DNA from 2 places in the Kitasatospora azatica KCTC 9699 genome. Region 2 is predicted to be linked to the other one. Evidence: riboswitches for the same ligand, from Rfam matches in the RefSeq annotation. Region 2 holds a riboswitch; the other holds the start of a gene.
The links. Region 2 has a riboswitch for glycine ahead of gcvT (glycine cleavage system aminomethyltransferase GcvT). Riboswitches for the same ligand answer to the same signal wherever they lie in the genome.

Region 1: it holds a riboswitch for glycine, as region 2 does, so the genes downstream of both, gcvP (aminomethyl-transferring glycine dehydrogenase) here and gcvT (glycine cleavage system aminomethyltransferase GcvT) in region 2, are expected to answer to the same signal.

Annotation. Positions count from the first base shown of each region.
Region 1 covers NZ_JQMO01000003.1:975,487-981,810, reverse strand. The annotation lists gene BR98_RS37070 (PRC and DUF2382 domain-containing protein) at 1-952, opposite strand, end outside; glycine riboswitch at 1,120-1,225, shown strand; glycine riboswitch at 1,227-1,354, shown strand; gene gcvP (aminomethyl-transferring glycine dehydrogenase) at 1,457-4,357, shown strand; gene BR98_RS15485 (DUF5999 family protein) at 4,428-4,619, opposite strand; gene BR98_RS15480 (hypothetical protein) at 4,948-5,520, opposite strand; gene BR98_RS15475 (glutamate-cysteine ligase family protein) at 5,838-6,324, shown strand, end outside.
Region 2 covers NZ_JQMO01000003.1:1,573,081-1,579,404, reverse strand. The annotation lists gene BR98_RS17780 (ABC transporter substrate-binding protein) at 1-729, opposite strand, end outside; gene BR98_RS17775 (ABC transporter permease) at 805-1,803, opposite strand; gene BR98_RS17770 (enhanced serine sensitivity protein SseB C-terminal domain-containing protein) at 2,042-2,797, opposite strand; gene BR98_RS17765 (enhanced serine sensitivity protein SseB) at 2,942-3,700, opposite strand; glycine riboswitch at 3,790-3,892, shown strand; gene gcvT (glycine cleavage system aminomethyltransferase GcvT) at 4,042-5,160, shown strand; gene gcvH (glycine cleavage system protein GcvH) at 5,238-5,618, shown strand; gene glyA (serine hydroxymethyltransferase) at 5,696-6,324, shown strand, end outside.

The DNA.
Region 1 (6,324 bases), 600 kb from region 2:
CACGACGCAGCTCGTCCTTGATCACCTTCTCCTCGGTGTACCGCTCCACCACCAGTCGCACCCGCTCCAGCGGCGCGGTGAACTTGCGCACGGTCGGCCGTTCCTCGTGCAGCGTCACCTCCTCCACCGCCTCGGCGATCTCCTGCGCCGAGAGCGAGGACCGCTCCGCCTCGCCGACCGCGACCCGCTCCACCCGGACCCGCTCGCGCACCACCTCGACCCGGCGCTCCACCGGCTCGGTCACCACGTACTTGTGCATCCGGGCGGTGCCCAGCACATGCCACTCGTTGGTGATCTCCAGCCGCTCCTCGCGCAGGGTCAGCTCGATCGGGTCGGGCGGCGGCATGGTGGCGGTGCCCTCGGCGGCGGCCGGCTTGGCCGCGGCCGCGTGCACCGGGTCGGGGGTCGGCGTCGGGGTGGGCACCGGCTGGGGTTCCCGCTCGACCGGCTTGTCCAGGCCGATGGTGGTCGCCATCGGCGTGGTGGTGGTCTGGGTGGGGGTGGCCGCGTGGGTGGTGGTCGCGGCCGTCGGCCGGTTCGCGGTGGTGGTCGCGGCGCCGGCGGCGACGCCGAAGTCCATGTCCCGCGCGGTGTTCGAGGTGGCGGGCGTGTTGTTCGCGGCGGTCGGTCGGTCGGCGCCGGGCGAGTCCAGACCGTAGTACCGGTACAACTGCAGCTCCTGGGCGGGCGAGAGGTGCTGACCGACCCCGAAGTCCGGCGACTCCTTGATCAGCGACTTGTCGTAGGGCACGCGCAGTTCCTCGCCGGAGAACTCGCTCGTGGTCAGTGGGACGAAGGCGTCCCGGCCGAAGATCCCGGTGCGCACGGCCGCCCATTCGGGCTCGCCCGTCGCGTCGTCGAGGTAGACCTCGTCCACCGTGCCGATCTTGTCGCCGTTCCGGTCGACGGCCTTGTGCCCGATCAGGTCTCGGGGGTCGATGTCGGTCTGCACGCTTTCCTCCTGGTGCTACTACTTTCGATTCACACCAAAAGGCACCAAGCGGACAACGGCCAGCCGAACGCCGCCGTACGGGCTGGTCATGGGCCGTCCGGGGGAGTGCGATCGATCACCTGCCCGGTCACTGCGGGGGCCCGCGCTGGTACCCTTGGCGCGACCGCCGAACCCGCTCGGGAGAGTCCCCACCTCTTGGATTCCAAGGGCGTGAGGCGCCGAAGGAGCAACTCCTCCCCGGAATCTCTCAGGCATCCGTACCGTGTGGGATAGGTCACTCTGGAAAGCAGGGCAGGACCTCCGGCGAGGGAGCCGGTGGACCCCACCCTCACCGACGGTGCAAGCCGGCGGGGCATCAGCCCCGTGCGGGCGAAGCTCTCAGGTCCCGATGACAGAGGGGGAGGCCTGACGGCTCGTCCGCTGCAGGTCCGTCCGCTCCCCACGGCGGCGAGGCTCACGGCGTGCGCGCCCCCGCCGGTCCGTGACCAGGAGGCCTCGACCACCATGACTGCCCAGCCGACCGCCGGTCGTCCCCGCAGCTCCGCGACCCTCGCCGAACTCGAAGCGGCCAGCCCGTTCGAGTCGCGCCACATCGGCCCCGACGCCGCCGCCCAGGCGAAGATGCTCGCCCAGGTGGGCTACGGCTCACTGGCGGAGCTCTCCACCGCCGCCGTCCCCGAGGCGATCCGCAGCATCACCGGCCTGGACCTGCCGGCCGGCCGCAGCGAGGCCCAGGTCCTGGCCGAGCTGCGCGAGCTGGCCGGCCGCAACCAGGTGCTCACCCCGATGATCGGGCTGGGCTACTACGGCACCTTCACCCCGCCGGTGATCCTGCGCAACGTCATGGAGAACCCGGCCTGGTACACCGCCTACACCCCGTACCAGCCGGAGATCTCGCAGGGCCGGCTGGAGGCGCTGCTCAACTTCCAGACCCTGGTCTCCGACCTGACCGGCCTGCCGACCTCCGGCTCCTCGCTGCTGGACGAGGGCACCGCGGCCGCCGAGGCGATGGCCCTGGCCCGCCGGGTCACCAAGGTCAAGGGCGGTGTCTTCCTGGTCGACGCCGACACGCTGCCGCAGACCATCGCGGTGATCAAGACCCGCGCACTGCCGACCGGCGTCGAGGTGGTCGTCGCCGACCTCTCCGCCGGCATCCCGGCCGAGGTGGTCGAGCAGGGCGTCTTCGGCGTGCTGCTGCAGTACCCGGGCGCCTCCGGCGCGGTGCGCGACCTGACCGCCGTGATCGAGCAGGCGCACGGCCTGGGCGCGATCGTCGCGGTCGCCGCCGACCTGCTGGCGCTCACCCTGCTCAAGTCGCCCGGCTCGCTCGGCGCCGACATCGCCTGCGGCACCTCGCAGCGCTTCGGCGTGCCGATGGGCTTCGGCGGCCCGCACGCCGGCTACCTCTCGGTGCGCGCCGAGTACGCCCGCTCGCTGCCCGGCCGCCTGGTCGGCGTCTCGGTGGACGCCGACGGCCACCGCGCCTACCGGCTGGCGCTGCAGACCCGCGAGCAGCACATCCGCCGCGAGAAGGCCACCAGCAACATCTGCACCGCCCAGGTGCTGCTCGCCGTGATGGCCTCGATGTACGCCGTCTACCACGGCCCCGACGGCCTGGCCGACATCGCCCACCGCACCCACCGCTACGCCGCCGCGCTGGCCGAGGGCCTGCGGGCCGGCGGCGTCGAGCTGGCCCACCAGGCCTTCTTCGACACCGTCACCGCCAAGGTCCCGGGCCGGGCCGCCGAGGTCGTGGTCGCCGCCCGAGGCGAGGGCGTCAACCTGTACCAGGTCGACGCGGACACCGTCTCGATCTCCTGCGACGAGACCACCACCCGCGAGCACCTGGCCGCCGTCTGGACCGCCTTCGGGGTGGCCGGCGCGGAGGTGGCCGAGGCCGCCGACACGCTGCCCGCCGAGCTGCTGCGCGAGGACGAGTACCTGACCCACCCGGTCTTCCACAGCCACCGCTCGGAGACCGCGATGCTGCGCTACCTGCGCCGCCTCTCGGACCGGGACTACGCGCTGGACCGCGGCATGATCCCGCTCGGCTCCTGCACCATGAAGCTCAACGCCACCACCGAGATGGAGGCGGTCACCTGGCCGGAGTTCGGCCAGCTGCACCCCTTCGCCCCGATCGAGCAGGCCCAGGGCTACCTGACGCTGATCCGCCAGCTGGAGCAGCAGCTGGTCGAGGTCACCGGCTACGACGCCGTCTCGATCCAGCCGAACGCCGGCTCGCAGGGCGAGTTCGCCGGCCTGCTGGCGGTGCGCGCCTACCACCACGCCAACGGCGACGTCCAGCGCGACGTCTGCCTGATCCCCGCCTCGGCGCACGGCACCAACGCCGCCTCCGCGGTGATGGCCGGCATGCGGGTGGTCGTGGTCAAGACGCTGACCGACGGCGACGTGGACGTCGAGGACCTCAAGGCGAAGATCGAGCAGCACCGCGAGCAGCTCGCCGTGCTGATGGTCACCTACCCGTCCACCCACGGCGTGTTCGAGACCCAGATCACCGAGATCTGCGGCCTGGTGCACGAGGCCGGCGGCCAGGTGTACGTGGACGGCGCCAACCTGAACGCGCTGGTCGGCCTGGCCAAGCCGGGCAAGTTCGGCGCCGACGTCTCGCACCTCAACCTGCACAAGACCTTCTGCATCCCGCACGGCGGTGGCGGCCCGGGCGTCGGTCCGGTCGCGGTGCGCGCGCACCTGGCGCCGTACCTGCCCAACCACCCGCTGCAGAGCGAGGCGGGCCCGGCCACCGGCGTCGGCCCGATCTCGGCCGCCCCGTGGGGCTCGGCCGCGATCCTGCCGATCTCCTGGGCGTACGTGCGGCTGATGGGCGGCGAGGGCCTCAAGCGCGCCACCCAGGTCGCGGTGCTGAACGCCAACTACATCGCCAAGCGCCTCGCCCCGCACTTCCCGGTGCTGTACACCGGCCCCGGTGGCCTGGTCGCGCACGAGTGCATCATCGACCTGCGCCCGCTCACCAAGGAGACGGGGGTGACCGTGGACGACATCGCCAAGCGCCTGATCGACTACGGCTTCCACGCCCCGACCATGTCCTTCCCGGTGGCCGGCACGCTGATGATCGAGCCCACCGAGTCCGAGGACCTGCACGAGATCGACCGCTTCTGCGACGCGATGATCGAGATCCGTGCGGAGATCGACAAGGTCGGCTCGGGCGAGTGGGCCGCGGACGACAACCCGCTGCGCAACGCCCCGCACACCGCCGCCACGCTGGCCGGCGACTGGGCGCACGGCTACTCGCGCCACGACGCGGTCTTCCCCGCGGGCGTCAACCCGGCGGACAAGTACTGGCCGCCGGTGCGCCGGATCGACGGCGCCTACGGCGACCGCCACCTGGTCTGCTCCTGCCCGCCGCTGGACGAGTACGGGGTCTGACGGGATTGACGAAGTCCCCTGCGGCACTGCCGCAGGGGACCTCGTCGTGTTCGCGCCGGTAGGGCGGCGGTCAGGCGGCGATCACCAGGGAGCGGCGGGGCGCGATCACCCGGCCGTCCGGCAGCAGCTCGCCGGTGTCCTCGAAGAGCAGGACCCCGTTGCAGAGCAGGCTCCAGCCCTGCTCGGGGTGGCGGGCGACCGGCTCGGCCGCCTCACGGTCGGCGGACTCGGCCGACGGGCACTCAGGTCGGTGCTGGCACATCGTTGTACCTCGCTTCACTCAACGATCCACGCCCCCCGCAGTGGCACTCAGGTGTGAACCCGCGCGTCTGTGGGTAGGAAGGTGGTCCTTCCACGCTGGGTCCCAGTGTCGGCGTCGGTGGGCCCTCGCGCAGCGGTTTCGGTGACATGTGCCACAACTGTGGCCCAGAGATCACCCATTCAGATGGTTGGCGGCGGTTTTGGGGCACCGAAAGGGCCACCCGGCCCTGACCTGGCCGGGTGGCTGCGGGGTAGTCCATCGGGGTGAGGCGGTCGTTCTCCGGTGAAGACTGGAGGCTGAAGGCCACCGCTCGGGCGGAGGCCTTCTCTCAGGCGAACGCCGTCACTCTGGCCGACGGCCGGGTGAGCAGGGCGAGCAGCTGGTCGGCCGGATAGGCGTGGTGCGCGGTGATGCCCAGTGGGGCGGGCGCCAGCGGCAGCAGCAGGTCGCCCTCGGGGTCGGCCTCGGTGGCGTGCAGCCACAGCGCGGTGGCGTAGTGGTCCGGCATCGACAGCAGCCGGGCCTGGAAGAGGGTGCGGCTCGGCTGGACCAGCTGCCAGGCCTCGGCCAGCGCCTGCACGGTGGAGTCCAGGTAGGGGCCGGCGGCGAAGTGCGCGAAGGTGTGGCCCTCGGTGGACTTCACCACCTCGGCGGCCGCCAGCACCGCGCCGCCGTGCTTGACCAGGAACCGCCAGCCCGTCCGGGGCGCTGCGGCCAGCGCGCGCGCCGTCGCGGTACCCGGCGGCAGCTGATGGACTGCCAGCGGATGGGACGGCAGCAGCGGGCCGGTGGTACTGCGTAGCGCCGCCGCGCCGGACTGCCGCAGGGCGGCCTCCGAGGTCAGGGCGGCCAGCACGGCCCGTAGGGCGCTGGGCGGGGGCTGAGGTGTCTGCAAGGTCATGGCGGGTCGCCTCTCCGTGCGAGATCGGCGTGCGAAGGCGGCATACCGGCGTGGCGCGAAGGGCCGGGTCCGGTTGGGCGTGATCGCGGGGCTGGGCGCGCGAGGGGGCTCCGCGGCAAGCGATGAGTGCAGCGCGGAGTCTACTCGAACAAGTGCGCAGGGTGACCTGTTTATCACCTTCTGTCGTGCACGGCAAGTCGGGAGGGAGGTGAGAAATCGTCAGATCCCTTGTGCCGCACGGCATTACCCGGAGTCGGGTATCGATCTTCCGGGTGGGCATGATGCAGGGCACGGTGTCTCGGCCTGAGGGGGTATCCATGGGGGAGAAGGTCATCGCGACCCGAGCCGATCTGTCCGATCGGCAGCAGTACCGGCGCAAACTGCAGTCCTGCCAGGAGGCGCTGGAGCGGATGCTCCGGGAGGGGCGGTTCGACCGCCCGCGGGCGGTGCTCGGCCTGGAGATCGAGCTCAACCTCGCCGACGAACAGGGCCTGCCGCTGCTGCGCAACGAGCAGGTGCTCGCCGCGATCGCCTCCGCCGACTTCCAGACCGAACTGGGCCAGTTCAACATCGAGGTCAACATCGCGCCACACCGGCTGAGCGGCCACGTCTTCGAGGAACTGCGCGAGGAGCTGGACATCGGGCTGCGCTACGCCGACCGGCGGGCCGCCGAGGCCGGCGCCCGGATCGTCATGGTGGGTGTGCTGCCGACCCTGGACCTGGCCCACACCGGGCTGGACGCGATGTCCCACAACAACCGCTACAGCCTGCTCAGCGACCAGATCATGGCGGCCCGCGGCGAGG
Region 2 (6,324 bases):
GGAGACGATGTGCTTCACGTAGCCGGCGCCGTCGTCCTTGGGCTGCGGGACCGGGGCCGTCTGCGGGGCGCTCACCAGGTAGTCGAAGTCCGCGAACGGGTGCTTCAGGTGGAAGACCACGGTGGTGTCGTCCGGGGTCTCGATCGACTTCAGGCCGTCGGGGCTCTTGTCGTCGTACGGACCCGCGTACGGGGTCGCGTTGTCGACCAGCAGCTCGTTGAAGTACGTCGGGCCGTTGGAGTTGACCTTGGGAGCGAAGTTGGAGCGCTCCACCGCGTACTTGACGTCCTTGGAGCTGATCGCGGTGCCGTCGTCGTACTTCAGGCCGGCGCGCAGGTGGTAGGTCCAGGTCAGACCGTCGGCGCTGACCTGGCCCATGCCCGAGGCCAGGTCCGGGACCAGCTTGTTGCCGTCCTTGCCCGCGCCGGGCTGGAAGGTGGTGAGCGGACGCGCGTACAGCCGCGAGAAGTTGTAGATGTACGAGTAGTAGGTGTTGCCCGGGTCCAGTGAGTCCGGGGTGCCCTTCATCTCATAGGTGACCGTGCCGCCCTTGTGGTCCGAGACGTTCACGATGCCCTTGGTCGCGGCGTCGGCACCGGTGGCGGCGGAGCCGCCGGAGGAGCCGCCCGACGGGCTGGCGGACCCCTTGCCGCTGCTTGAGCAGCCGCTCACCACCAGCGCGGCGGTAGCGACCGCCGCGGCCAGGGCGAGGGTACGAGATCGGCGCATTGCAGGATCAACCCCTTTAAAACGGATGGTGGGCGGGTGTGACAGGTGGACGCAGTGACTGCGCGTGGGGGTAAGTCAGTTGCTGCGCGGGTCGAGCGCGTCGCGCAACCCGTCGCCGAGCAGGTTGAAGGCGAGCACGGTGACGAAGATCGCCAGGCCCGGGACCACCAGGTAGGCGGGATCCACCTGGTAGTAGTTGATCGCGTCGTTCATCATGCCGCCCCAGGAGGCCTGCGGGGCCTGGACACCGACGCCGAGGAAGCTGAGCGCCGCCTCGAAGAGGATGTTGGTCGGGATCAGCAGGGTCGAGTAGACCAGGATCGGACCGACCAGGTTCGGCAGCAGTTCCTTGAACAGGATGAACGGGCCGCGTGCGCCCAGCGAGCGGGCCGCGAAGACGAACTCGCGCTCCCGCAGCGAGAGCGTCTGGCCGCGCACGATCCGGCCCATGTAGGGCCAGTTGAAGAAGCCGATGACGAAGATCAGCACACCGATGTGCAGCGGCAGACCGTGCAGGCCGAAGGCGCCGGCCTGCAGCGAGGCCGAGATGGAGATCGCGAACAGCAGCAGCGGGAAGGCCAGGAAGGTGTCCATCACCCGGCTGATCGCCGCGTCCACCCAGCCGCCGTAGTAGCCGGCGATCACGCCGAGCACGGTGCCGATGGTGTTGGAGAGCACGGTGGCGCCGAAGGCGACCAGCAGCGAGACCCAGGAGCCCTCGACGATCCGGGCGAGCACGTCGCGGCCCTGCAGCGGGTCGACGCCCAGTGGGTGGCTGCCGCTCATGCCGCCGAACGAACCCAGCGGCAGACCACCGAGGTTGGCGTCCAGCAGATCCGGGTTCGGCGCGTTCGGGTCCAGCCCGAAGACCGCCTCGAGTGGCTTGGCCAGCACGGCCAGCAGCACCAGCAGGATCACCACGATGCCGCCGGCTACGGCCGCCTTGTCGCGCTTGAAGCGCGTCCAGGCGATCCGGCCGAGTGAGCGGCCTTCGATCCGGCTCTGCGGCACGCCGGAAGTGGCGGCTCCGGGGTCGCCCGGAGCGGGTGCGGTGGTGTCGATGGGTGTGGTCATGGGCAGGTGGCGTCCCCTCGCCGACGATGGTCGGCCCAAGGCGGCCCGCGGACAGGCATGACTGGTCAGGTCCTGGTCAGAGCCTGTGTGTCATGCCGCCCCGGCTGCTCGGCTGGTGCGGTGCGCAGAACTCTTCACGTTCACTACAGCCCCGCGCCAGCCCCCACTGATGAAAGATGCCCGACTGTGATCTACCGATATCCGAGATCGCTAAACCGACGATGTGTCAGTCTCCCGGTCAGCGACCGGGCCAAGGCTGCTGCGGCCAGCCCTGCTGGGGGTAGCCGTAGCCGGTCGGGTGCGGCGTGGGGGTGGCCTCGCGGTGGTAGAACGGCCGGGAGTTGGCGCGCATCCACAGCGCCACCGGGTCGAACTCGTCACTCATCGCCACCGTGGAGACGGCCAGCCCGGGCGGGGCCTGCGAGATCGCCCGCTGCATCAGCGCGCGCACCGCTTCCACCGCCGGCGGCGAAGTGTCGTAGAGCTCGAGGCCGATGGCCAGATAGGCTTCGCCCACGACCGGCCGCACCCAGGCCCGGCGCAACGCCCGCACCGGACGCACCGACGGCGCCTGGTGCTGCAGCAACCCGAAGAACTGCTCGGTGCCCGGCAGTTGCGGATCACTCAGCTGCAGCGGGCCGGCCGGCAGCCGCTCCAGACCGGCCGCCACCCGGCGCAGGTCGGCCCAGGGCACGCCGACTCCGCCGCCCGGGGCGTGCGGGTTGAGCCACAGGCCCCAGCGGGTGCGGTAGAGGGTGGCGGCGATCTCCCGCCCGGAGATCACCTCGTGGGCCCTGGTCCAGCCACTGGCGGCCAGTTGCTCCGGCGAGGTGGCGGCCGGCGCGTAGCCGTGCCCGCCGATGTCCATGTTCCCGTACTGCGCGTCCGGACTGCCGGGCGTACCGTGCCACAGCAGCATCCAGACCCGCCCCTCGGCGAGGGTGCGCAGCAGGTGCTCGTAGGCGTCCCAACGCTCCGGGACGACCTGCTGCAAGGCGCGTTCCAGGATTCCGGGCTGCTTCCACTCGTGATCAGGGGTCCCCGGGGCAGGTCCCCACGGTCCGGGCCCGCCGCCTGCCGCTCCCGTTGTCACCGCACCCGCCCCTCTCTCGACTCGCCCATCTCGCCCATCGCCCGGTCAGCCCCGCTCGTAGAACGGCCGGACCTGGTGCAGCATCCAGTCCACCACCGGGTCGGCCGCCAGGTCCAGCAGCACGATGTGCACGCCGCCGGGCAGCGGTGCGACACCCAGTGCCCGGCCCAGCGCGGCGTTGGCCTCCACCGGGTCGGCGGGCGCCGCCGGATCCAGTTGGACGCCCACGAAGAGCACCGTCGGCTCGCCCTCCACCGAGGCCAGCGCCCGACGGGCGGTCAGCACACCGGGCAGCACGGCCAGCTCGGCGCGCACCGCCTCCAGGAAGGCGACCGGCTCCTCGGCGGGCTCCGGCTCACGCAGCGCGACTCGGGCGCCCTCGGCCGGCGGCGCGCCGGGCTCGGTGCCCCAGCGGTCGCCCTGCGGGCCGCGGCGCAGCTCGCCGACGCCCTCCGGCGGCACCGGAAGGCCCACCGGGGCCTCGGGGTTGACCGCGATCCCGACCCCCAGCGGCAGGCCGCGGGCGAACTCCCAGACCGGGGCCACCGCGCAGGACAGGCCGGGGGCGTGCTTCAGGAACTGCTCCTCGGAGGAGAAGACCGGCACGTACGGGGCGCCGGCCAGCTCGAGGGTCGGCAGGTCCAGGCCCTGCCCGCTGGGGTCGGCGCCGACCGGCAGCGGGATCCACACCTGACTGCGGGCCAGCACCTCGATCACCCGTGGGGTGGCGCCGGGATCGCCGAGCGCGGCGGTGAGCACCTGCTCCAACTCGTTCGCGGGCCAGCCGCCACCCTGAATCTGCACGAGCAGAGCCTACCGAGCCCGACCCCCCTCCCGTCGGGCGGACCGGCATGCCATGATGTGCCCGCACGCGAAATTTCATACTGGCCGCTCGAACCCGCGCGGGAGAGTCCGGAGGTGCCACTCGGCACGGACCGGCGCCGAAGGAGCAAGTCCTCCCCGGAATCTCTCAGGCACCCCTACCGTGTGGGCGAGGCGAATCTGGAAAGTGGAACACGGCCGTGCCGTGCGCCCACCCACGGTGCAAGCCACGCCATTCTTGGTGCGGTGAAGCTCTCAGGTTGTGACGACAGACGGGGAGACTCCACCCCCGCATGTCCACATCCACGACCGGGAGTCCCTCCATGTCCCCCCGCCTGACCGCGCTCGACGCGCTGCACCGTGCCCTGGGCGCGACCATGACCGACTTCGCCGGCTGGGACATGCCGCTGCGCTACGGCAGCGAGCGCGAGGAGCACCTCGCCGTCCGCACCAAGGCCGGTCTCTTCGACCTCTCGCACATGGGCGAGATCACCGTCTCCGGCCCGCAGGCCGGCGAGCTGCTGGACCACGCGCTGGTCGGCTTCATCTCCGCGCTCGGCGTGCTGCGCGCCCGCTACACGATGATCTGTCGCGAGGACGGCGGGATCCTGGACGACCTGATCGTCTACCGGACCGCCGAGGACGAGTACATGGTGGTCGCCAACGCCTCCAACGCCCAGGTGGTGCTGGACGCGCTGGTCGAGCGCGCGGCCGGCTTCGACGCCGTGGTCCGCGACGACCGCGACGCCTACGCGCTGATCGCCGTCCAGGGCCCCGAGGCCAACGCGATCCTCTCCTCGGTCACCGACGCCGACCTGCCCGGCCTGAAGTACTACGCGCTGCTGCCCGCCACCGTCGCGGACAAGCAGGTCTGGCTGGCCCGCACCGGCTACACCGGCGAGGACGGCTTCGAGATCTTCTGCGCCCCCGCCGACGCCGAGCACCTGTGGCAGGCGCTGACCGAGGTCGGCGCCCCGCACGGCCTGGTGCCGGCCGGTCTGTCCTGCCGCGACACGCTGCGCCTGGAGGCCGGCATGCCGCTGTACGGCCACGAGCTGGACACCTCGCTGACCCCGTTCGACGCGGGCCTGGGCCGGGTGGTCCGGTTCGACAAGACCACCAACGGCGGCGAGTTCGTCGGCCGCAAGGCGCTGGAGGCGGCGGCCGCGCAGGCCGAGGCCAACCCGCCGCGCAAGCTGGTCGGCCTGGTCTCCGACGGCAAGCGGGTGCCGCGCGCCGAGTACGCCGTGGTCGACGCCGACGGCGCCGTGATCGGCCGGATCACCTCGGGTGCCCCCTCCCCCACCCTCGGCAAGCCGATCGCCATCGCCTACGTGGACGCCGCGCACGCGGCCCCCGGCACCGCCGTCGCGGTGGACGTGCGTGGCAAGCACGAGCCGGTCGAGGTCGTGGCGCTCCCGTTCTACAAGCGCGCCCGCTGAGAATCTGACCTTCTGTTGCCTGTCCGTTCAGCGGACCACTTCGGCATACCCGCTTCCATGTAATGGAGAATGAACCCATGAGCAACCCCCAGAACCTGCAGTACAGCAAGGAGCACGAGTGGCTGACCGCCGCCGACGCTGACGGGGTCTCCACGGTCGGCATCACCGAGCACGCCGCCGGCGCCCTCGGCGACATCGTCTACGTGGACCTGCCGTCCGTCGGTGACACCGTCACCGCCGGCGAGACCTGTGGCGAGCTCGAGTCCACCAAGTCGGTCAGCGACCTGTACTCGCCGGCCACCGGCGAGGTCGTCGAGGTCAACCAGGACGTCGTCGACGAGCCCGCCCTGGTCAACTCGGCCGCCTTCGAGGGTGGCTGGCTGTTCAAGCTCAAGGTCACCGACACCCCCGGGGACCTGCTGAGCGCCGACGAGTACACCGCCTTCACCGCCGGCTGACTCATCCGACGGGGCGGTCGCAGCGCGGCGGCCGCCCCCACTGGTCCACCCGCCCCGCCCCACGGGAAGACGCCACCATGACTGTTCTCAACCAGTCCCTGCACGCTCTCGACCCGGAGATCGCCGCCGCGGTCGACGCCGAGCTGCACCGTCAGCAGTCCACCCTCGAGATGATCGCTTCCGAGAACTTCGCCCCGGTGGCGGTCATGGAAGCCCAGGGCTCGGTGCTGACCAACAAGTACGCCGAGGGCTACCCCGGCCGCCGCTACTACGGCGGTTGCGAGCACGTCGACGTGGTCGAGCAGATCGCGATCGACCGGATCAAGGCGCTGTTCGGCGCCGAGGCCGCCAACGTGCAGCCGCACTCCGGTGCCCAGGCCAACGCCGCCGCGATGTTCGCGCTGATCCAGCCGGGCGACACCATCCTGGGCCTGAATCTGGCCCACGGCGGTCACCTGACCCACGGCATGAAGATCAACTTCTCCGGCAAGCTCTACAACGTGGTGGCCTACCACGTGGACGAGCAGACCAACCTGGTGGACATGGAGGAGGTCGAGCGCCTCGCCAAGGAGCACCAGCCCAAGCTGATCATCGCCGGCTGGTCCGCCTACCCGCGCCAGCTCGACTTCGCCGAGTTCCGCCGGATCGCCGACGAGGTCGGTGCCCTGCTGATGGTCGACATGGCGCACTTCGCCGGTCTGGTCGC